DNA from 2 places in the Priestia sp. FSL P4-0332 genome. Region 2 is predicted to be linked to the other one. Evidence: a T-box and tRNA genes for the amino acid it is inferred to sense, from the RefSeq annotation. Region 2 holds a T-box; the other holds one or more tRNA genes.
What was found. A T-box is a leader RNA that pairs with one kind of tRNA and senses whether it is charged. The one in region 2 lies ahead of tyrS (tyrosine--tRNA ligase), so its partner is inferred to be a tRNA-Tyr.
Positions count from the first base shown of each region.

Region 1: it encodes a tRNA-Tyr, which carries the amino acid that the T-box ahead of tyrS (tyrosine--tRNA ligase) is inferred to sense. The anticodon was not compared.

Region 1 is NZ_JBBOUA010000001.1:154,176-166,386, reverse strand. Features, by position in the region: gene glmM (phosphoglucosamine mutase) at 91-1,437, opposite strand; gene MKY06_RS00975 (CdaR family protein) at 1,466-3,028, opposite strand; gene cdaA (diadenylate cyclase CdaA) at 3,021-3,842, opposite strand; gene MKY06_RS00965 (anti-sigma factor family protein) at 4,035-4,640, opposite strand; gene sigW (RNA polymerase sigma factor SigW) at 4,655-5,218, opposite strand; gene MKY06_RS00955 (aspartyl-phosphate phosphatase Spo0E family protein) at 5,383-5,544, shown strand; gene rocF (arginase) at 5,627-6,526, opposite strand; tRNA gene MKY06_RS00945 (tRNA-Ala) at 6,690-6,765, opposite strand; tRNA gene MKY06_RS00940 (tRNA-Gly) at 6,787-6,861, opposite strand; tRNA gene MKY06_RS00935 (tRNA-Lys) at 6,871-6,943, opposite strand; tRNA gene MKY06_RS00930 (tRNA-Gln) at 6,948-7,022, opposite strand; tRNA gene MKY06_RS00925 (tRNA-Tyr) at 7,030-7,113, opposite strand; tRNA gene MKY06_RS00920 (tRNA-Thr) at 7,122-7,197, opposite strand; tRNA gene MKY06_RS00915 (tRNA-Val) at 7,202-7,277, opposite strand; tRNA gene MKY06_RS00910 (tRNA-Glu) at 7,301-7,375, opposite strand; tRNA gene MKY06_RS00905 (tRNA-Asn) at 7,379-7,453, opposite strand; rRNA gene rrf (5S ribosomal RNA) at 7,463-7,578, opposite strand; rRNA gene MKY06_RS00895 (23S ribosomal RNA) at 7,688-10,623, opposite strand; rRNA gene MKY06_RS00890 (16S ribosomal RNA) at 10,849-12,211, opposite strand, start outside.
Region 2 is NZ_JBBOUA010000001.1:4,670,322-4,682,532, forward strand. Features, by position in the region: gene MKY06_RS24465 (cysteine desulfurase family protein) at 1-577, opposite strand, end outside; gene ezrA (septation ring formation regulator EzrA) at 849-2,540, opposite strand; gene hisJ (histidinol-phosphatase HisJ) at 2,754-3,548, shown strand; gene refZ (forespore capture DNA-binding protein RefZ) at 3,540-4,187, opposite strand; gene MKY06_RS24485 (GAF domain-containing protein) at 4,405-4,884, shown strand; gene rpsD (30S ribosomal protein S4) at 5,301-5,903, shown strand; gene tyrS (tyrosine--tRNA ligase) at 5,977-7,236, opposite strand; T-box leader at 7,312-7,522, opposite strand; gene acsA (acetate--CoA ligase) at 7,662-9,377, opposite strand; gene MKY06_RS24505 (hypothetical protein) at 9,662-10,294, shown strand; gene MKY06_RS24510 (acetoin utilization AcuB family protein) at 10,325-10,966, shown strand; gene MKY06_RS24515 (acetoin utilization protein AcuC) at 10,966-12,129, shown strand; gene motS (flagellar motor protein MotS) at 12,158-12,211, opposite strand, start outside.

The DNA of each region.
Region 1 (12,211 bases), 4.5 Mb from region 2:
CATCAGATAATTTCCAAGAATTTTTCTCAACAATATAAAAATATGCATAAACGGCTTGAAACGTCACCGCTTATGCATATAATTAATGAATTACTCTAAGCCCATTTCTTCTTTTACTACTTCTACGATACGCGTTACATAAGTTTCACATTCTTCTTGTGTTTGTGCTTCAACCATCACACGCACTAACGGCTCTGTTCCTGAAGGGCGTACAAGTACTCGGCCATTACCGTTCATTTCTTTTTCCACTTCTTCAATAACCACTTTTACCTTCTCGTTATCTGTAACATGATGCTTATCTGTTACTTTTACATTTACAAGAAGCTGAGGATATTTCTTCATTTCAGCTGCTAATTCTGATAAAGGCTTTTTCGTTGCTTGCATAATGTTTACAAGCTGAATAGCTGAAAGCATACCGTCACCTGTTGTGTTGTAATCTAAGAAAATAATATGACCTGACTGTTCTCCACCTAGGTTATATTGATTAGCTTTCATTTCTTCCACTACATAACGGTCGCCCACACCAGTTTGTGCACTTTCAATCCCGCTAGCTTCTAGTGCTTTATAGAAGCCTAAGTTACTCATAACGGTAGAAACAAGCGTGTTTTTCTTTAAACGTCCTTGTTCATACAAGTATTTTGCACAAATGAACATGATTTGATCACCGTCTACAATCTCGCCTTTTTCATCGATTGCGATTAAACGATCTCCGTCTCCATCAAATGCTAACCCAACATCTGCTCCTTTTTCTTTTAAGAAGGCACTTAATGCTTCCGGATGTGTAGATCCTACACCGTCATTGATGTTTAATCCGTTTGGAGATGCCCCCATTGTAGAAATATCTGCATCTAGATCTGCAAATAAATGTGCTGCTAAAGATGACGTTGCCCCGTGCGCACAGTCTAATGCCACATGAATACCTGAGAAGTCTTCATCAACCGTTTGTTTTAAGTATTGAAGATATTTTTGTCCACCTTCGAAGTAGTCATTTACCTGACCTAAGTCTCCCCCAACAGGTCTTGGTAATTGATCTGTGTCACTATCCATTAACGCTTCAATTTCATTCTCTTGGGCATCTGAAAGTTTAAATCCATCTGGACCAAAGAATTTAATTCCGTTATCTTGAACTGGGTTATGCGAAGCAGAGATCATGACTCCTGCTTGTGCGCCAAGTGCTTTTGTTAAATACGCTACCCCTGGAGTTGAAATAACGCCTAGTCGCATAACTTCTGCTCCAATTGAAAGCAATCCTGCAACAAGCGCTCCTTCTAACATATGACCAGAAACGCGTGTATCGCGTCCGATTAATACTTTTGGTCGCTCTGAATCTTTTGTTAGAACGTAACCACCTAAGCGTCCAATTTTAAAAGCAAGCTCAGGAGTTAATTCACTATTGGCAACTCCTCGTACTCCGTCTGTTCCAAAATACTTACCCATTAATTTTCTCTCCTTCATGTCAAAACATTTAGTTTCCTGATGTATTATCTGTCTGTCCATCTACGGGTGTAGAATTTTCATCACTTTGATTACTACTGTCGTCACCAGTTTCTGTACTATCTGTTGGTGTATCTGTATTGTCTTCAGGTGTATCAGTCTCTTCGCTTGGTTTATCAGCTGAATCAGCTGAATCACCTGAATTTCCCGTCCCAGGATTTGTTCCTGATCCAGTTCCCGTGTCTGGCTTTGTTTCTTTATCGCTCGTACTTCCACTTGTTTCTTTATCATCTGTTTGCTCATCATTTGTCCCTGATTGTTTTTTCGCTGTTACACGAACTTTTGCCTGTTTAGTCGATAGAGTTGATGTAACGGAGTCGGGACTATTTATTATAATAGGAACCGTGTGCTCCCCGGCAGATAAATTCCCTACATTCGCTGACAAGCTAATGCCGCTTTTCGTCAACTTATCTAAATCAGATTTTGGTCCTTTTACATCCGCATCTACTGAAGTAGGAGAAAGCAGTTCATACGTGTACTTTGAGGATTGACCAGTTAAAGAAACCGGTAAATTCTTAAATGACTTAGTCTCAGCTGCACTTGCGTCCGTTTCTTCTGCGTCTTTCTCATCACCTTGTTTGTCTACTTCCACATGAACGGTAATTTGTTTAGGACTTACACTATCTATTCCGTCTGGAACAGGGACGTTCACCTTAATATCTTTAGATTTCGTAATACCGGTAACATCGACTGGAATATTATCAATTTTATCGATTTTTTCTAAAGAATCAGATGGACCGATAATTTTCACTGTATCTGTTTTAGGCTCTAGCTTCGTAATGTTGACACCGTCGCCTGGCGTGCCTTCTTGAATCACATCGATCGGCACTTTTTTACTAATATTTCTCACTGGGATTGTTACATTGACCGTTTCTGGTTGAACTGTTACATTCAATTTATTTAAATTCTTGTCTAGTGCGACAACAGTTGCTTGTTTCGTCACTGTTTTTGAAGCATTATCTAAATCAATAATAGCTTTCACATAAGCAACTTGATCTAATTGACTTGATGCGCCCGTTACCGTGACGGCTCTTGGACTAACGGTTGCTTCCCCTGCTTCATATCCATTCTTGACCTTGTTTTTATCATAGCTTGCCTCTACTGAAAACTGTTTTGAATCGCGTTCTTCAATTGTTACGTTTACAATATCAGGCTTAACCACTACGTTTAAATTATCAGAGATATTTCGATACTGAACCTTGACTCTATGCTGCCCTAAGCTTAAATTATCAAGGTCAATATAAGCTTGATAATCTTTTTGTAACTTTGTTTGAGCCAAAATATTTTTAGGACCTTCCAGTGTCATAATAACCGTATCCGGAACACCTCTTACAATTCTGTTCTTCTCATTATAGGATACTTGAACTGGAACATCTGTTAATGTTTCTACTCCAGTGTTGGCAGAACTGCTTCGGTTCAGAATCTTATTTGATGAACTGGCACCATCATCTAAATTAACAGATAAATATAACATGAAGGCTAACAGCAACGCGATAATTTTCATAACCCACGATCGATTCATCAATTTATCCATTCTTCTTCAACCTCCATTGCCAACGAGTGGAAGAAGTTGCTTTAGAAGTTGTGACTAATTCTTTTTCTAGCATTTCTCTTAATGTATCAATTGTCAATTCACGATACAATTCACCATTTTTGGTAACGGAAATGCCTCCAGTTTCTTCAGATACAATAACAGTCACACTATCTGTTACTTCACTTATTCCTACAGCAGCACGATGGCGAGTACCTAATTCTTTTGAAATAAAAGGACTTTCAGATAAAGGTAAGTAACATGCTGCAGCGGCTACTTGATCCCGCTGTAAAATAACCGCTCCATCATGAAGTGGTGTATTTGGTATAAATAGGTTGATTAATAATTCAGAAGAAATATTCGAGTTGAGCGGTATACCTGTTTCAATATAATCACCCATACCCGTCTCTCTTTCGATTGAGATCAATGCACCTATGCGTCTTTTAGCCATATAATGCGTTGCTTTTATAATCGCCTCAATCGTAACGGTACGCTCATCTTCTTCAGGCAAATTACTGCGTGAAAACAAACGTCCTCTCCCAAGCTGTTCAAGCGCTCGGCGCAGCTCTGGCTGGAAGATAATAATGATAGCTAAAAACCCATACGTTAACGCTTGGTCCATTAACCATTGCAGCGTATTTAGTCCAAGGAAGTTACTTATAAAGCGAACAACTAAAATCACCGTGATTCCTTTTAAAAGCTGTACTGCTTTTGTACCTCTTATGACCATAATTAATTTATATATGACGAACCATACCAGGAGAACATCAACAATTTTTCCTAAATATGAGAGGATTGGCAGGTCTCCAATAGGCATCTTCTCACTTCCTCTATATATGTAATAAAGATAACATAACCGTTTTATTATACCATAAAACAAAATTACACTGTAAATTACATCTTATTTTTAAATCCTTGTTCCTATATAATGTAGCCTTCTTTTTATATAAATAAAACCGTCCACTGTTCCTCTCTAACAAGATAAGCGGACGATTTTATGTTTCAACTATTAAAAGTCAACAGCTTGTTTGGCGTGAGTTTTGACGTTATACCATACCCAGTCAAAAATCTTGTCTAACTCTTCAATATTGCCTGTCACTTCTCCTGCAGAAGCTAGATACTTATCACCATGTATAACAGTAACGTTTCCATCTACTTTTCCTTCAATTTTAATATCGCCATTTCTCACAGTAATATCACCTTTGACGGTCTCACCTTTTGGTACAACGACTGTTTTATCGTGAATGACCAAGTTCGACTGCTTTGAAACAGAAAAGTCTTCATCCGTTTCCCAAGCTGAAAACACGGTGCCGGACATTAACAGCACAAATACAGCAGCTGCACTAAGAATCGGGTGGTTTGTAAACCATCTATTCATTCGAATTCGATTCTTCTCACGTGGTAACCCAGCCATGACACCTGCTGTAAAGTTCATAGGTAATTCTATATGAGAAGTGCTTTGCACAAATGCAATGGTTCTTTTTAACTGATGCATATGCTGCTGACAATCTTTGCATTGATGCAAATGCTCTTTTAATAACAGTTCATTTTCTTTTGTAATATCTCCATCTAAATGCTCATGAATGAGATTTACATACATTTTTGGACATTTCATTCTTAGTTCACTCCTTACAAGTGGCGAAGTCGATTTCTTAAAGCTTCACGTCCTCTATGAATTCTAGTCTTTACCGTACCAAGAGGCAGGTCTAAAATATCGCTGATTTCTTTTAACGACAGCTCATCTATATATTTTAGGACAATGACAGTTCGATATTTCTCAGGTAGCTTTAATATTTCCGACTGAATGAATTCTTGCAATTCTACTTGCTCTAGTTCTTCTTCTGGTAAGGCCTGATCGGCAGCTATTTGAGAGTACATATTTAACCCGTCGGTCCCGGCTACTTCTGCATCTAAATAATAGTCTGGCTTTTTTTTACGAATTCGATCAATACAAAGATTTGTAGCAATTCGATATAACCAGGTGGAAAACTTTTTACTCGTGTCATAGCTATGAATATTTACATAGGCTCGAATAAACGCTTCTTGGGCAGCGTCTTGCGCTTCTTCCCGGTTTCCTAACATTCGATAACATAGATGAAAAAGTTTATCCTTGTGATATTCTACTATGTCAGCAAACGCATCCTGGTCACCTTTTTTTACTTTTTTTATTTTTCTTTTTAATAATAAATCCATGTAACGGTTACCTCCGCCCATTGCGGGATAGTATATATACGTGTACTTTATCATAAAGTTTCACTTATGCTTAATTATTTTAACAAAAATTTGTCAAATACGTTTAAAAAGATCGTACGTAGGTTATGTAATTAGTATAGATGAAAAGAAGAGGAGTGGAAAGCTTGACTCATACAAAAGAGAACCTTTTGAATCAAATTGAAGAATGTAGAAATAACATGGTCACTCTTGCAGCAGAAAACCCTTTATCATCACTAACAGTAGTGAGAGTAAGTTCAGAGCTAGATGGTTTATTAAATGAATATGAAAAGTTTTTCTCTATATAAAGAAGCTCTCGAATCCGAACTAAGAGCTTCTTTTTTTTATCTTCATATATATTTCATGTACCTTTTGGTAGGTACTAATGTTTTATACTAATTTCTCTCCTAAAAGTGAGCCCATTAATGCAACAGCTACGGTAGCTGTTTTATTCCGTTCATCTAAAATAGGATTTACTTCCACAAACTCAGCAGAAGTGATTAGCTGAGATTCTGCTAACATCTCCATAGCTAAATGACTTTCTCTGTAGCTTATTCCACCGATAACTGGCGTTCCTACTCCAGGTGCATCATGTGGATCCAATCCATCTAAATCGAGTGATAGATGAACGCCATCTGTTTTATCACGCAAATATAAAATTGTTTCTTCCATTACTTTTGTCATACCCATTCGATCTATCTCATGCATCGTATACACTTTAATCCCTTTTTCCTTTATTAACTCTTTTTCTCCTTCATCTAAAGAACGTGCTCCGATAATCACAATATTTTCCGGCTTGACTTTAGGTGTATAACCACCAATTCGAGTCAATGCGTCGTCTCCTATACCTATACTTGCCGCCAATGGCATACCGTGAATATTTCCTGAAGGAGACGTATCTGCTGTATTCAAATCTCCGTGTGCATCATACCAAATCACGCCCAAGTTTTTATAATGACGACTTACTCCTGCTAGTGTTCCGATAGCGATGCTGTGATCTCCCCCCAGTACTAAAGGAAACCTTTTATTTGTAATAACATCACTTACGGTCTGAGCAAGCCTCTCGCTAGCATCTGCTACAGCTTTTAAATTCTTTAAGTTTGTATTTTCATCACTATGTACTCGTTCAGCTAAGGCAATTTCAATATTCCCTTTATCTTCTACACTATATCCAATATTCTCGATGCGTTCAATAACACCTGCATATCGTATCGCACTTGGCCCCATATCGACCCCTCGGCGAGTTTGACCTAAATCCATTGGTACTCCAATAATTGAAAGCTTATTCATAATATGTCCCCCCATCACAAATGTTGCTACTCTCCTATTGTAACGGCTAAATGAGCGATGGCTCAACTCGACACTTTTTTGAATATATATACAATTCTAATTTGTAGAAACTACATAAAAAAACCTTTAAGCAATTTGCTTAAAGGTTGTATGTTTATATGTATGGTGGAGCCTAGCGGGATCGAACCGCTGACCTCCTGCGTGCAAGGCAGGCGCTCTCCCAGCTGAGCTAAGGCCCCAATATCTTTTTTATATAGAAATGGAGCGGAAGACGAGGTTCGAACTCGCGACCCCCACCTTGGCAAGGTGGTGTTCTACCACTGAACTACTTCCGCTTATTAAAATGAGCCATGAAGGACTCGAACCTTCGACCCTCTGATTAAAAGTCAGATGCTCTACCAACTGAGCTAATGGCTCTCTATGGCTGGGCTAGCTGGATTCGAACCAACGCATGACGGAATCAAAATCCGTTGCCTTACCGCTTGGCGATAGCCCAATAAAAATGGTGGAGGGGGGCAGATTCGAACTGCCGAACCCGAAGGAGCGGATTTACAGTCCGCCGCGTTTAGCCACTTCGCTACCCCTCCAATATAAATGGTGCCGGCAAGAGGACTTGAACCCCCAACCTACTGATTACAAGTCAGTTGCTCTACCAGTTGAGCTACACCGGCACGGTGGTGGAGGATGACGGGATCGAACCGCCGACCCCCTGCTTGTAAGGCAGGTGCTCTCCCAGCTGAGCTAATCCTCCACTATTATGTAGATAAAAATAAATGGTGACCCGTACGGGATTCGAACCCGTGTTACCGCCGTGAAAGGGCGGTGTCTTAACCGCTTGACCAACGGGCCAGTTGGCTCCACAGGTAGGACTCGAACCTACGACCGATCGGTTAACAGCCGATAGCTCTACCACTGAGCTACTGTGGAATAATAAAAGCCTGGCAACGTCCTACTCTCACAGGGACAAAGTCCCAACTACCATTGGCGCTAAAGAGCTTAACTTCCGTGTTCGGTATGGGAACGGGTGTGACCTCTTCGCTATCGCCACCAGACATATTATATTATACATGATTTCCAAAAGAAAGCAAGACTTTTTTAAAAAGTTTTGTTCTCTCAAAACTAGGTAACAGTTTGCTGAGTAAAGCTTACGCTTTTAAAGTTTTGGTTAAGTCCTCGATCGATTAGTATCAGTCAGCTACACATGTCGCCACGCTTCCACCTCTGACCTATCAACCTGATCATCTTTCAGGGATCTTACTAGCTTGCGCTATGGGAAATCTCATCTTGAGGGGGGCTTCATGCTTAGATGCTTTCAGCACTTATCCCGTCCACACATAGCTACCCAGCGATGCCTTTGGCAAGACAACTGGTACACCAGCGGTGTGTCCATCCCGGTCCTCTCGTACTAAGGACAGCTCCTCTCAAATTTCCTACGCCCACGACGGATAGGGACCGAACTGTCTCACGACGTTCTGAACCCAGCTCGCGTACCGCTTTAATGGGCGAACAGCCCAACCCTTGGGACCGACTACAGCCCCAGGATGCGATGAGCCGACATCGAGGTGCCAAACCTCCCCGTCGATGTGGACTCTTGGGGGAGATAAGCCTGTTATCCCCGGGGTAGCTTTTATCCGTTGAGCGATGGCCCTTCCATGCGGAACCACCGGATCACTAAGCCCGACTTTCGTCCCTGCTCGACTTGTAGGTCTCGCAGTCAAGCTCCCTTGTGCCTTTACACTCTACGAATGATTTCCAACCATTCTGAGGGAACCTTTGGGCGCCTCCGTTACATTTTAGGAGGCGACCGCCCCAGTCAAACTGCCCACCTGACACTGTCTCCCGGCCCGATCAGGGCCGCGGGTTAGAATTTCAATACAGCCAGGGTAGTATCCCACCGACGCCTCCACCGAAGCTAGCGCTCCGGCTTCTCAGGCTCCTACCTATCCTGTACAAGCTGTACCAAAATTCAATATCAGGCTACAGTAAAGCTCCACGGGGTCTTTCCGTCCTGTCGCGGGTAACCTGCATCTTCACAGGTACTATAATTTCACCGAGTCTCTCGTTGAGACAGTGCCCAGATCGTTACGCCTTTCGTGCGGGTCGGAACTTACCCGACAAGGAATTTCGCTACCTTAGGACCGTTATAGTTACGGCCGCCGTTTACTGGGGCTTCGATTCAGAGCTTCTCCCAAAGGATAACCCCTCCTCTTAACCTTCCAGCACCGGGCAGGCGTCAGCCCCTATACTTCGCCTTGCGGCTTCGCAGAGACCTGTGTTTTTGCTAAACAGTCGCCTGGGCCTATTCACTGCGGCTCTCTCGGGCTATACACCCTACCAGAGCACCCCTTCTCCCGAAGTTACGGGGTCATTTTGCCGAGTTCCTTAACGAGAGTTCTCTCGATCACCTTAGGATTCTCTCCTCGCCTACCTGTGTCGGTTTGCGGTACGGGCACCTCCCGCCTCGCTAGAGGCTTTTCTTGGCAGTGTGGAATCAGGAACTTCGGTACTATAATTCCCTCGTCATCACAGCTCAGCCTTTATGATGAGCGGATTTGCCTACTCATCAGCCTAACTGCTTGAACGCGCATATCCAGCAGCGCGCTTACCCTATCCTACTGCGTCCCCCCATTACTCAAACGGCGGGGAGGTGGTACAGGAATATCAACCTGTTGGCCATCGCCTACGCTTTTCAGCCTCGGCTTAGGTCCCGACTAACCCTGAGCGGACGAGCCTTCCTCAGGAAACCTTAGGCATTCGGTGGACAAGATTCTCACTTGTCTTTCGCTACTCATACCGGCATTCTCACTTCTAAGCGCTCCACCAGTCCTTACGGTCTGACTTCACAGCACTTAGAACGCTCTCCTACCACTGACATCTAAGATGTCAATCCACAGCTTCGGTGATACGTTTAGCCCCGGTACATTTTCGGCGCAGAGTCACTCGACCAGTGAGCTATTACGCACTCTTTAAATGGTGGCTGCTTCTAAGCCAACATCCTGGTTGTCTAAGCAACTCCACATCCTTTTCCACTTAACGTATACTTGGGGACCTTAGCTGGTGGTCTGGGCTGTTTCCCTTTTGACTACGGATCTTATCACTCGCAGTCTGACTCCCATGGATAAGTCTTTGGCATTCGGAGTTTGACTGAATTCGGTAACCCGTTGGGGGCCCCTAGTCCAATCAGTGCTCTACCTCCAAGACTCTTACAACATGAGGCTAGCCCTAAAGCTATTTCGGAGAGAACCAGCTATCTCCAGGTTCGATTGGAATTTCTCCGCTACCCACACCTCATCCCCGCACTTTTCAACGTGCGTGGGTTCGGGCCTCCATTCAGTGTTACCTGAACTTCACCCTGGACATGGGTAGATCACCTGGTTTCGGGTCTACAACCACATACTAAACGCCCTATTCAGACTCGCTTTCGCTACGGCTCCGCCTTATCAGCTTAACCTTGCATGGGATCGTAACTCGCCGGTTCATTCTACAAAAGGCACGCCATCACCCGTTAACGGGCTCTGACTACTTGTAGGCACACGGTTTCAGGATCTCTTTCACTCCCCTTCCGGGGTGCTTTTCACCTTTCCCTCACGGTACTGGTTCACTATCGGTCACTAGGTAGTATTTAGCCTTGGGAGATGGTCCTCCCAGCTTCCGACGGAATTTCACGTGTTCCGCCGTACTCAGGATCCACTCAAGAGGGAACGAAGTTTCAACTACAGGGTTGTTACCTTCTTCGACGGACCTTTCCAGGTCGCTTCATTTACTTCGTTCCTTTGTAACTCCGTATAGAGTGTCCTACAACCCCAAGAGGCAAGCCTCTTGGTTTGGGCTAATTCCGTTTCGCTCGCCGCTACTCAGGAAATCGCATTTGCTTTCTCTTCCTCCGGGTACTTAGATGTTTCAGTTCCCCGGGTCTGCCTTCAATATCCTATGTATTCAGATAAAGATACTGTTCCATTACGAACAGTGGGTTTCCCCATTCGGAAATCTCCGGATCAAAGCTCACTTACAGCTCCCCGAAGCATATCGGTGTTAGTCCCGTCCTTCATCGGCTCCTAGTGCCAAGGCATTCACCGTGCGCCCTTTCTAACTTAACCATTAGCGAATAAATGGTACAACATAATGTTGTGTTATTTATTGGTTTGATTAAAGAAAAGTTTCACTTTTCCTCAGCAATTACTGTTATCTAGTTTTCAAAGAACAATCGCAACCAAAATTCTTCTTATTAGATAAGAAGAAAGTAGTGTGCTTTCTATAATTGAGAGATTGAACTCTCAAAACTGAACAAAGTGTCAAAACGTACGTCATGTAAAAATCCTTAGAAAGGAGGTGATCCAGCCGCACCTTCCGATACGGCTACCTTGTTACGACTTCACCCCAATCATCTGTCCCACCTTAGGCGGCTAGCTCCTTACGGTTACTCCACCGACTTCGGGTGTTACAAACTCTCGTGGTGTGACGGGCGGTGTGTACAAGGCCCGGGAACGTATTCACCGCGGCATGCTGATCCGCGATTACTAGCGATTCCAGCTTCATGTAGGCGAGTTGCAGCCTACAATCCGAACTGAGAATGGTTTTATGGGATTGGCTTGACCTCGCGGTCTTGCAGCCCTTTGTACCATCCATTGTAGCACGTGTGTAGCCCAGGTCATAAGGGGCATGATGATTTGACGTCATCCCCACCTTCCTCCGGTTTGTCACCGGCAGTCACCTTAGAGTGCCCAACTGAATGCTGGCAACTAAGATCAAGGGTTGCGCTCGTTGCGGGACTTAACCCAACATCTCACGACACGAGCTGACGACAACCATGCACCACCTGTCACTCTGTCCCCCGAAGGGGAACGCTCTATCTCTAGAGTTGTCAGAGGATGTCAAGACCTGGTAAGGTTCTTCGCGTTGCTTCGAATTAAACCACATGCTCCACCGCTTGTGCGGGCCCCCGTCAATTCCTTTGAGTTTCAGTCTTGCGACCGTACTCCCCAGGCGGAGTGCTTAATGCGTTAGCTGCAGCACTAAAGGGCGGAAACCCTCTAACACTTAGCACTCATCGTTTACGGCGTGGACTACCAGGGTATCTAATCCTGTTTGCTCCCCACGCTTTCGCGCCTCAGCGTCAGTTACAGACCAAAAAGCCGCCTTCGCCACTGGTGTTCCTCCACATCTCTACGCATTTCACCGCTACACGTGGAATTCCGCTTTTCTCTTCTGCACTCAAGTTCCCCAGTTTCCAATGACCCTCCACGGTTGAGCCGTGGGCTTTCACATCAGACTTAAGAAACCGCCTGCGCGCGCTTTACGCCCAATAATTCCGGATAACGCTTGCCACCTACGTATTACCGCGGCTGCTGGCACGTAGTTAGCCGTGGCTTTCTGGTTAGGTACCGTCAAGGTACGAGCAGTTACTCTCGTACTTGTTCTTCCCTAACAACAGAGTTTTACGACCCGAAAGCCTTCATCACTCACGCGGCGTTGCTCCGTCAGACTTTCGTCCATTGCGGAAGATTCCCTACTGCTGCCTCCCGTAGGAGTCTGGGCCGTGTCTCAGTCCCAGTGTGGCCGATCACCCTCTCAGGTCGGCTATGCATCGTTGCCTTGGTGAGCCGTTACCTCACCAACTAGCTAATGCACCGCGGGCCCATCTGTAAGTGATAGCCGAAACCATCTTTCAATCATCTCCCATGAAGG
Region 2 (12,211 bases):
CAATTTTATGATCCGCTAAAGAAAGCGGAACTTTTCCAATCCCCTGCACATGATCGACGTGAAAAAGCACCTTGGAATAGTTCGTCAGCATCTGTCCAATTTCTTCAATTGGCTGAATGGTGCCAATCTCATTATTTACATGCATAACAGATACTAAAATGGTTTCATCCGTAATAGCTGATTCAATAGCCGCAGGTGATACAAAACCACTGGAATCTACCGGAACATACGTAACGTTAAATCCTAGGGATTCTAACTGCTTGAATGGTTCATGAACAGAATCATGTTCAATATTTGTCGTAATGATATGCTGACCTCGGCTTTTATATTGCATCGCTACGCCTTTAATAGCCAAATTATTCCCTTCCGTTCCTCCAGATGTAAAGATAATTTCATTTGACGATACGTGCAGCAATTCTGCTACTTGCTCACGCGAACGGCTCAACAAATTCTCCGCCTGTACGCCAAATTGATGGAGGGAGGATGGATTGCCATAATAAGTTGTAGCTACTTTGGTAAAAGATTGTATGACTTCATTATAGGGTTTTGTTGTAGCGCTATTATCTAAATAAATCAAGGATGCGCGCCCCCTTCTTCATTTTTTCGGAACAACGTATTATCATAACATACCTTGATACTTTTTTAAATTAGGTTTTGCCTTAGTAATCATAACAAGGATAGACGATCTTTTCAAAGCTATTTGCCACTTTATAAGCAAGGTCTCCCCTTGCTTATCCTAACAGTTGCTGCCGTAATTATAGACTATACCATTAGCATTGAAAGAGATACGAGATAGTATGCAAAGAAAAGCATCATAAAAAAGCTCGTGTCCTTTGGACACGAGCTTTTTAACTCTGTGAAGATACAATACGCTGTATACGATCCAGCGCACCAGGATCTACTTGCTCAATAGCTGCAGATGCCTGTTTTAATGCTTCTTTGTATTCATAATGACGAAATGCTTCTTCTGCTTCTTCTAAAGACTGTGCAATTGAGTGATGAGTACTTCTATAACGGTTACCGTATTGAATCACTCTTTCAACGAGTCGCGCTTCTTCTAACATTGCCTCTGTTTCATCAAATGTATCCTGAACAAAACCAACAGCATCTTCAAGTAAAGATTGAACAGCTTGAATATTAAGCGGTTTTTCTTTCAGCTTAGCGGTTACTTCATTTAAGATATGAACCGTTTTTTCAAGCTGCACTTTATATTCTTCAGGAACACCAGGAAGGTTGCTTTTTTGAATAAGGCGTCGTGCTTCAATCAACTGAGATTTCAGTTCTTCTATTTTGTCCTTAGCTGAGAGCTCATCTTTGCGAAGAGCTTGTAGCATATCGCTATAGGATTCCTGAGATTCTTTTAATTGGTTAAGCTGTTTGGAAACGTCTTCGAGTTCTTCTTGGATCACACTGTAGGCTAAATTGTGCTCCGCCACCTTGTCCGAAATATTATAGTACAAGTTAGTCAATCGTTTTAGTTCGCGGTCCATTTTATAATATACGTCTAAATCGCGCTCTTTAAAATGATAGCTTTGCTGTACAAATAGCGTTTCTTCACGAAGTTCACGGTTTCGTTCTTGAAGCATACGAAGGAAGTTAGATACCGTATGAGATTCACGGTTCATTTTATGATAGGAGAAAACCTCATGCTCAAGTGAGTCATATAACTGCTCTAAGCGTTCGTTCACATCATCTAGTTTTGTAATCGCTTCTTCCACATATAATTCTTCAATATCTGCAATAATTTCAGCAGTTTCTTGTTTTAAAAGCTCTACCGTTTCTTCTACTTGCAGATGATCTAACACATAGCCCTGCTCACTCATTTCGCGGAACCCGTCAAGCAGTTCATTGAACTGAACAGGAAGAGTGGTCTGACACTCAACTAACACTTTTGGAATTTGTTCTAAATACGAATCAATAGCTGTTAAATCAGTTTTTAATTGAAGAACAATCTCACGTGCTTGAAGATAATTTCCGTTAATCGTCTCTTCCTCGTATTTTTTAAACTGCTCTTTAGATGTATTAATTGCGTATTCTAACGTTTTTTCAGCATGTCCATAGGAATACCGATGTGCGAGCAATTTTTTCTTCACATGGCGGTGAAGCTGATTTAATTCCTCAATATCATATCGATTATCTTGTTCGCTACCAATTAAATTTTGAAGTTCAGTAAGTATGTTTTCAATATCTATCTTGGTTTGTTCTAAGGCTTGATCAATATGTATAGATAACTGCTTCGCTTTTTTAAATCGGTATTTATCCGCTGCTTCTTCCGTTTCAAACAGTTCTTTATCAACTTCCGGGAGATTAGTTGATATAATTTCATCCCACTGCTCACGCCAACGTTCAAATAGCTCTTCAGTTTGACCTGTCATGTTCAATTCTTTTACTTTTGAAATTTCCTCTGCAACTGGCGTATTTGCTAATTCGACTTTGATCGTTTCCAGGCGATCAATTTCTTGATAAATCTTTTTACGTGAAAACATTCCGTACACAACTAATCCGATAATAAGTATGATTAGTGCTATAATGAATTCCATACTAAGCCCCCTTACAGTGCGTTCTACATGACAAGTTTCTTATTTATAAAAAGGGTGAATTTAATCCTTTAAATTTTTTTGCGTCAATGTTTTTATGATACCATGTAAAGTCCAACTTTTGAGCAAAAAATTAAATTTTTTTATACAAAATATTGGCATGGAGTCACTTTGTGTCGTTACAATGGAAAAAGAAGAAAAAAGGAGGCATTTTTTATGAAAGTTGACAAACATATTCATACTCCATTTTGCCCACACGGTTCACCTGATTCATTGCAACAATATGTTGAACAGGCGATTTCCCTGAACTTTGGGGAGATTTCGTTTACAGAGCATGCTCCATTACCAAAAAGCTTCAGTGATCCGACGCCTGATCGCGACAGCGGAATGGATCCTGACAAACTTGATCGCTACATTCAAAACGTACAGCAAGTTAAAAAAGAATTTGAGCGCGATATTCGTATTAATATCGGATTGGAAGTTGACTTTATTGAAGGATTTGAACACGAAACAACAGATTTCTTAAACGAATATGGTCCTTATCTCGATGACAGCATACTTTCTGTCCACTTCTTAAAACATGAAGAAGGATATGACTGCCTAGATTTTAGCGCTGACGTATTTGCACATATTGTACAGAAGTTTGGCAGCGTAAGCAAAGTATATGATAAGTATTACAACACGGTATTACGCTCTGTACAGGCCAATTTAGGCGTTTATAAGCCTAAGCGCATTGGTCATATGACACTCGTACATAAATTTCAAACTCGCTTTCCATATGAAGACACACTTTCCCCTATTATTTTATCAATACTCGATGAAATAAAAATGAAAGATCTGGCTTTGGATTATAATGGTGCAGGGTTGTTTAAGCCTTTGTGCAAGGAAGCGTATCCAGCTCCCTTTGTTGTAAAAGCAGCCCAACAGAAAAAAATCCCTCTCGTATATGGGTCAGACGCCCACTGTGCGAAGGATTTAGGCCAAGGCTATGGAGAGCTCCATTTAGGATAATTGAACGCGCAGTTTGTTTGTCCGTTCATATGGCAAACATACCGTTGTGTGCACCCATTGCTCAAGCTCAATCGCATATTGCTGAACAAAATACGGTTCGTGAGGCAATATATGAAGAACTTCACTTAGGTACTGAGGATGAAGATAAGGCATAGACAGCATGCCCTTAAGCTCAATGATTGTAAAGGAAACGTGCAGCTTTCGAAATTCCTTTTCTTTCATCCCTCTTTCAAGGATTGTTTTTAAGTAGTATTTTTCTTTGGTTAAATACGTAGTCATAACTTCTCGAATTAAAATCGTGTCAAGAGAGATTTCTCTATATACGAGCCGGGCAATATGCCTATTTTCGTGCTGGTAATGTAAGATAGCTCGAATCATCACGATCATACTTTCTGTTGAAGACAGCTTTTTCATTTCTTGGAATGCTTGCTCCAGTACCCCAATATAACCTTCAAAATAAGAAATCACTAAACTTTCAAGCAATCCTTCTTTGCTATGAAAATAATATGAAATATTCGCTACGTTCACTTTCGCTTTTCCTGCAATCTCGCGCACCGACGTACCATCAAAACCTTTTACGTTAAAAAGAGAAACAGCCGCATCAATAATTTTCTCTTTCGTTTTTGACTGTACAGCCATCTATCTACACCTCATTTCGATTTATTTTTACAAAACACATATGATTGCAAAATTGTGTAGAAATCGTTACAGTATTTAAAAAGGATTTTAGTAGCCTCTCTACATAATTCGTGATAGGCTTTTTAGTTCCTGTAATCTTTTATCGACAAAGTAGCGTTAAAACTGACGTTTCCTGATAAAAACTCATTAAATCTTATGTTGAATGGAGGAGAATACATTGTTTAATGTCGAAAACTACAGCGGCTCAAAACAAAAGGATTATGAATTGGTAATTAAGCAATTACGCGCCTTATCAGAAGGAGAAAGCAATACAATTGCTAATCTAGCAAATGCTTCAGCTTTACTAAATCAATTTTTAAATGAAGTAAACTGGGTAGGCTTTTATTTAATGGAAGACGGCGAGTTAGTACTCGGCCCTTTTCAGGGGCTGCCGGCTTGTGTTCGCATTCCACTTGGAAAAGGCGTATGCGGTACAGCAGCTCAAAATCAAAGAACAGAGCGAATTGAAGATGTTCATGCATTCCCTGGCCACATTGCATGTGATGCTGCTTCTCAATCTGAAATCGTTGTACCGATGGTGAAAGATGGTAAACTTTTAGGTGTTCTTGATATTGACAGTCCAATCAAAAATCGCTTTGATGAGATCGATCAACAGTATCTTGAAGAATTCGTCAAAGAACTCACTTCCTTTCTTTGAATATGAATAAGCAAAAAAACCGCTGCAAATCAGCGGTTTTTGCTTATTAAACAAACGTTTGATTAGCCCATCACCACCGTTTTCTTATGTTCTTTCTTCTTCTTTCATACTTCAAAAGAATATATCCTTTCTTTTACATTCTTTTAATCTTCAATCTTCCTTGACTTTATACGAGGAAACACCTATAATACTCGTTGTGTGAAATATTGCAGCTTATACAATCTTCTTTATGTTTTTTCATTTTGTTCCTCATTAAAAGATTGTTTTACAGAAGTAGCAATTCTTTTAACAAGATGGTGTATCGTGTAACTCTCTGCTGCTAGAGCGATGGTACATGAAAACAAAATGAGCATATCGCTAGAATGTGTCTGTTTTTGTTTTGCATAAAATAAAAACACAAACAAGGAGGAGTCATCATGGCTCGTTATACAGGTCCAAGTTGGAAAATCTCTCGTCGCTTAGGTCTTTCTCTAAGTGGTACAGGTAAAGAATTAGAAAAACGCCCTTACGCTCCAGGTCCACACGGCCCAGGTCAACGTAAGAAAATTTCTGAGTACGGTTTACAATTACAAGAAAAGCAAAAATTACGCCACATGTATGGTGTAACTGAGCGTCAATTCCGTAACTTATTCGTTGCTGCTGGTAAATTAACTGGTAAGCACGGTGAGAACTTCATGATTCTTTTAGAAGCTCGTCTTGATAACTTAGTATACCGTATGGGTCTTGCACGCACTCGTCGTCAAGCTCGTCAATTAGTTAACCACGGTCACGTTTTAGTTGACGGTAAACGCGTTGACATCCCATCTTACCGTGTACAACCTGGTCAAGTGATCGGTGTTCGCGAAAAATCTCGCAACCTTTCAATCGTGAAAGAAGCGCTTGAAGTTAACAACTTCGTACCAGACTACTTAACAGTAGACGCTGAGAAATTAGAAGGTACATTCACTCGCTTACCAGAGCGTTCTGAATTATCTGCTGAAATCAACGAAGCACTAATCGTAGAGTTCTACTCTCGTTAATAGTAAAAAGCCGTTCCTTATGGAGCGGCTTTTTTGCTGTCTATATATAAAAAAAGGCCTTTCGGCCTTTTTTTTATGCGTATTGAATAAGGGTATATTTTTTCTTGCCTCGACGAATCACTGTGAATTGACCTTCAATACGGTCTTCTGCACCTACTGTTTTTTGTAAATCTTGTTCACGCTCACCGTTTAAGTAAATCGCACCGTTTGAAATATCTTCACGTGCTTGACGTTTAGAAGGAGAAATTTTACTTTCTACAAGTAAATCAATTAAACCAATATCTTCACCTGTATGCGTGTAAGAAGGAACATCCTTGAATCCTTGCTTAATTTCTTCTGCTGTTAACTCTGAAATACTTCCGCTAAATAAAGCTTGCGAAATACGAATTGCTTGCTCAAGAGCTTCTTCACCGTGTACAAGCGTAGTCATCGCTGCCGCTAGTGCTTTTTGTGCTTCGCGTTTTTCAGGAGCTTCTTTTGCAGAAGCTGCTAATTCATTAATTTCTTCGTGTGATAAGAATGTAAAGTATTTTAAATATTTTATAACATCACGATCATCTGTATTAATCCAGAATTGGTAGAATTCATACGGACTTGTTTTTTCAGGGTCTAACCAAATTGCTCCGCCTTCTGTTTTACCGAACTTCGTCCCGTCCGCTTTTGTTACAAGCGGAACTGTTAATCCAAATGCTTTTGCATCTTCTTCTGATTTACGAATTAATTCTAAGCCAGCCGTAATATTTCCCCATTGGTCGCTGCCGCCAATTTGAAGCTTACAGTTATATGTTTGGTATAAATTCAAGAAATCGTATGACTGTAAAATCATGTAGCTAAATTCCGTAAATGAAATGCCTGATTCGATACGAGATTGAACAGAATCCTTTGCCATCATATAGTTAATACCAAAGTTTTTACCGATATCTCGTAGGAATGTAATAACATCTAATGAGCCAATCCAGTCATAGTTATTTGCAATAACTGCTGCATTTTCACCTTCTTCGAAATCTAAGAAGCGTGAAAGCTGACCTTTAATACGCTCACTAAACATGGCAACCGTTTCTTTTTCATTTAACGTACGCTCTGCTTTTTTACCGCTTGGATCTCCAATAAGACCCGTACCTCCACCAACTAATGCAATTGGTTGGTGTCCAGCTTGTTGAAAGCGACGTAAAATTAAAACAGGAAGCATGTGGCCGATGTGAAGGCTGTCGGCTGTCGGATCGAATCCGCAGTACAAACGAACAGACTCTTTACTCAAAAGTTCACTTAAACCTTTTTCATCCGTTTGTTGGTTAATGAGCCCTCGAAACTCAAGATCTTGTAAAATATCCATGTTATATATTCTCTCCTTTATCTAATTGCTCGTTACAATTTGTTGAACAACATAAAAAACGCCCCTTCTTAAAAAAGAAGGGACGAAAATATCGCGGTACCACCCTATTTGGAAATAAATTATTTCCCACTTAAATGATGTAACGGTCTACCCGTCTTTTGCTACTGTAAGTTCACAAAAGATGCTCAAGGACGTATTTCATATTTGTCTATGTACTGATTTTCAGCAACCATCAGCTCTCTTAAACAGGGAGACAAGTATTACTTCTTCCTATCACTGCAGTTTATTTTATTTAAAAGTTTACACCCCACAATTATGAATGATTTCATTTTAAAATTCAAGTCCAAAAAAAAGTTCAAACAGCTGGCTGTTTGAACTTTATAAAAATCACTTATTTTCCCTACAAAGATTGAAACATTTACTCCTTAGTCTTCCATCGTTGACAAATCGCCCGTTGGCAAATCTAATTCCCACGCTTTTAAAACGCGACGCATAATTTTACCACTTCGTGTTTTAGGTAGCTTATCTTTAAACTCGATTTCACGCGGGGCTGCATGAGCAGCTAACCCTTTTTTCACAAATTGACGAATATCTTCAATCAGTTCATCTGAAGATTCATACCCATCTCTAAGTGCGATAAATGCTTTAATAATTTCCCCGCGCACAGGGTCAGGCTTACCAATAACACCCGCTTCTGCTACAGCAGGGTGTTCAACAAGCTTGCTTTCTACTTCAAATGGACCCACGCGTTCTCCTGCCGTCATAATAACATCATCGATTCGGCCTTGGAACCAAAAATAACCGTCTTCATCCATATACGCCGAATCACCTGATACGTACCAATCACCTGGCATAAAATATGACTCATACTTTTCTTTGTTGTTCCAAATCGTATGCATCATAGATGGCCAGCCTTTTTTAATTGCTAAGTTACCCATTCGATAAGGTGGAAGCTCTTGTCCTTGATCGTCAACGATTGCTGCTTGTACACCTGGAATTGGTTTCCCCATAGATCCTGGCTTAATTTTCATAGACGGATAATTACAAATCGTCTGACCGCCAGTTTCAGTCATCCACCACGTATCATGAATACGTTTTTGGAACACCTTCATTCCCCAGCGTACCACTTCAGGATTTAACGGTTCTCCCACACTTAATACATGTCTGAGATTGCTTAAATCATAGCGTTTAACTAAGTCATCACCAGCACCCATTAGCATTCGAAAAGCTGTAGGTGCACTGTACCAAACCGTTACGCCAAAATCTTCAAGTGCTTGATACCATGCATCTGGACTAAATCGTCCTCCTACAATCACATTGGTTGCTCCAGCAAGCCAAGGACCAAAAATCCCATAAGAAGTCCCCGTTACCCAACCGGGATCTGCTGTACACCAATACACATCGTCATCTTTTAAGTCGAGTACCCACTTTGCAGTTTGATAGTGCTGAAGCATTGCGTTGTGAACATGAAGTACGCCTTTTGGTTTGCCAGTTGAACCTGATGTATAATGAAGCAGCATACCATCTGTTCTATCTACCCACTCAATTTCCACCTCTTTATTCGCCGCTTCTAATCGCTTCAGAAAATCTAGTTGAATGCCTTCTTCTTCTACATTTTCCCCTACAAGGAGAATGTGTTTTAAAGCTGGCAAATCTTTCACCGGAACGCGGCTCAGCAATTCAGGCGTTGTAATTAACACTTTTGCATCACTGTCTTGCAAACGATCTTTTACTGCACCTTCCATGAACGCTTCAAATAAAGGCCCAACAATAGCGCCAAGCTTTACCGCGCCTAACAACGCAAAATAAAGTTCCGGAGAGCGAGGCATAAAGATAAACACGCGATCTCCTTTTTCTACGTCTGTTTGTTTTAGCACGTTTGCGGCTTTGTTTGACCATTCTTTCATTTCTTTGAATGTATATTTCTCATTGCGCTGCGCATCTCGATAATAAAGCGCAACTTTATTTTTACGCGTAGAGTTTGCGTGCTTATCAATTGCTTCATAAGCTGCATTTAGTTTACCTGTTTCATGCCATGAAAATTCCTTCTCCACTTGTGACCAGTCAAAGGTTTGATACGTTTTATCATAGTCCTGTAAGTTGTATACCCCTTCAATTACAGGAAGCGCTTCCACCTTCATCACAAACTCCCCCTTATGTATAAAATTTACAAACCTATTATATAACAAAAATAGACTTTTCACAATTTTATAAAAATTATTTGTCGGAATTGGGATAATAGTCTCCCTTGTTATATGACAACCTTTGTTATACAAGTGTCGAATTAACAAGAATCTCTTTTAATTTTCTATTCTATATATTTTAAAAAACTCCTTTTCTTTTATTTAATTTTTTGAAAACGCTTTAATATAAAGTTTTTTTTGTATTATAATACAGATAAGACTGCTTGAAGGTGGTGATTCATGTGAAACATTCCCAAACATACAATATGAAAGAACTAAAAACCGCTGTCGGAGCAATTGTTATTGAAGGACCTGTCTCCTCCAAGACCTTGCAACAACTTGATTTTCATGAGCAACTAACGGCCTTTCGTCCACCTGAACAGCAAAAAGAAGCATTGATCGAGATTGCCAACTTGCCTGAAGGTAGAATCATTATTGCTCGCCATCATCATACAATCATTGGTTATGTAACCTTTTTATATCCCGATCCTCTAGAACGATGGTCGGAAGGAAATATGGAGAATTTAATCGAATTAGGAGCTATAGAGGTAGCCGCTCCATTTCGCAGCTACGCTGTTGGTAAAAACTTGCTTATCGTATCTATGATGGATGATGCAATGGAAGATTATATTGTCATTACGACAGAATACTACTGGCATTGGGATTTAAAAGGAACAGGGCTAAATGTGTGGGATTACCGCAAAATTATGGAGAAAATGATGAATAAAGGCGGACTGACGTGGTTTGCCACAGATGATCCGGAGATTAGCTCCCACCCTGCTAATTGTTTGATGGTAAGAATCGGGAGCAGAGTACCTCAAGAAAGCATACAAGAATTTGATAGCCTGCGCTTTCGAAATCGCTTTATGTATTAAGCTGACCTTTAAGAAAAGGAGCTGTGTCTGATGATTGTTGAAGAGATGATGAAAACTGATCTCGTTACCTTAACCCCCGACCATACGATTGCTGAAGCTATGAAACTTTTAGATACACATAAGATTAGACATATTCCTATCGTTAATGACCTTCATCACGTAGTTGGCATCATTTCTGATCGAGACGTAAGAGATGCAAGTCCATCTATTTTAGATAATACTTATACATCTGCTCTTCTATCCGAACCCGTGCGGATGATTATGCAAAAAGAAGTCATTACAGCTCACCCTCTTGATTTTGTTGAAGAAATTGCAAGTATTTTTTATGAACATCAAATCGGTTGTATTCCCGTCACAAAAAACAAGCGGTTAGTAGGCGTTGTTACCGAAAGAGATCTATTACATACGTTTATTCAGCTTACCGGCACCAATAAGCCAGGTTCACAAATTGAAATAAAAGTAGAAAATAAGGCTGGCGTGCTCGCTGAAGTTACATCCCTTTTTGGTTCAAAGAAAACAAACATCTTAAGCGTACTCGTCTACCCTGATGTAGATGAACGATATAAAATCCTTGTGCTTCGCATTCAAGCTATTAATCCATTGATTAGTATAAATACATTAAAAGAAAACGGCTATGAGGTGTTGTGGCCTAAATTACCGGAGATGACGTAATGACTAGTAATGCTGTATTTATTTATTCAGATGATATTCTTTCGTACAAATTCAGCAATAATCATCCGTTTAACCAGCTTCGTGTTCAACTAACATATGAACTGTTACGGGAATTTGGCGCTTTAGGCAATCAAGATATTGTATTACCGCGGATGGCATCTGATGAAGAACTTCAGCTTGTCCATGATACTAGCTATATTCAAGCGGTAAAATTAGCAGGAAGCGGCGAGCTTTCTGTTGAAAAAGCAGCAGATTTTGGTCTTGGAACAGAAGATACACCTATGTTTCCCAACATGCATGAAGCTAGTGCATTTTTAGTTGGGGGTACACTTACTGCTGTAGATTATGTGATGACTGGAAAAGCTAAGCATGCTCTAAATTTAGGAGGAGGATTGCACCACGGCTTTCGAGGAAAAGCTTCCGGCTTCTGTATTTATAACGATAGCGCGGTAGCCATCAAATATATGCAGCAAAAGTACAACGCGCGTGTTCTCTATGTCGATACAGATGCTCACCACGGTGACGGGGTGCAATGGACATTTTATGACGACCCTTCCGTTTGTACTCTTTCCATTCATGAAACGGGACGCTACTTGTTTCCAGGCACGGGAAACGTTAACGAACGCGGGCACGGTGAAGGCTATGGTTATTCATTTAATGTGCCTGTTGATGCTTATACGGAAGATGAGTCTTGGCTCGACGTTTATAAGACCTCTTTAAAAGAAGTAGCTGCTTTTTTTAAACCAGATGTTATCTTGACACAAAATGGAGCCGATTCTCATTATTACGATCCGCTCACTCATTTATGCGGCACCACGAAAATATACCGTGAGATTCCTAAAATTGCTCATGAAATTGCCCATGAATACTGTCAGGGAAGATGGATTGCGGTTGGCGGAGGAGGTTATGATATTTGGCGGGTTGTTCCTCGGGCTTGGTCATTCATTTGGCTTGAAATGATTGAACGAAAGGCAGAAGGCATGCTTCCTCTGTCATGGCTTGAAAAATGGACAAAAGTATCGCCTCACCCCGTTTGCACAAAGTGGGATGATGAACCTAATATCTATCAGCCAATTCCAAGAAAACCAGAAATAACAGAAAAAAACGCTCAAACTCTTGAGCGCGCTCTTTATCCTATTCGTTCTCATACATCTCATTCTTAAAAAAGGCTATACAAGTGTATGGCCTTTTTCACTGTGCTTCGGGATCTGAAATAATAATTTCGACGCGCCTATTTTTTTGTAG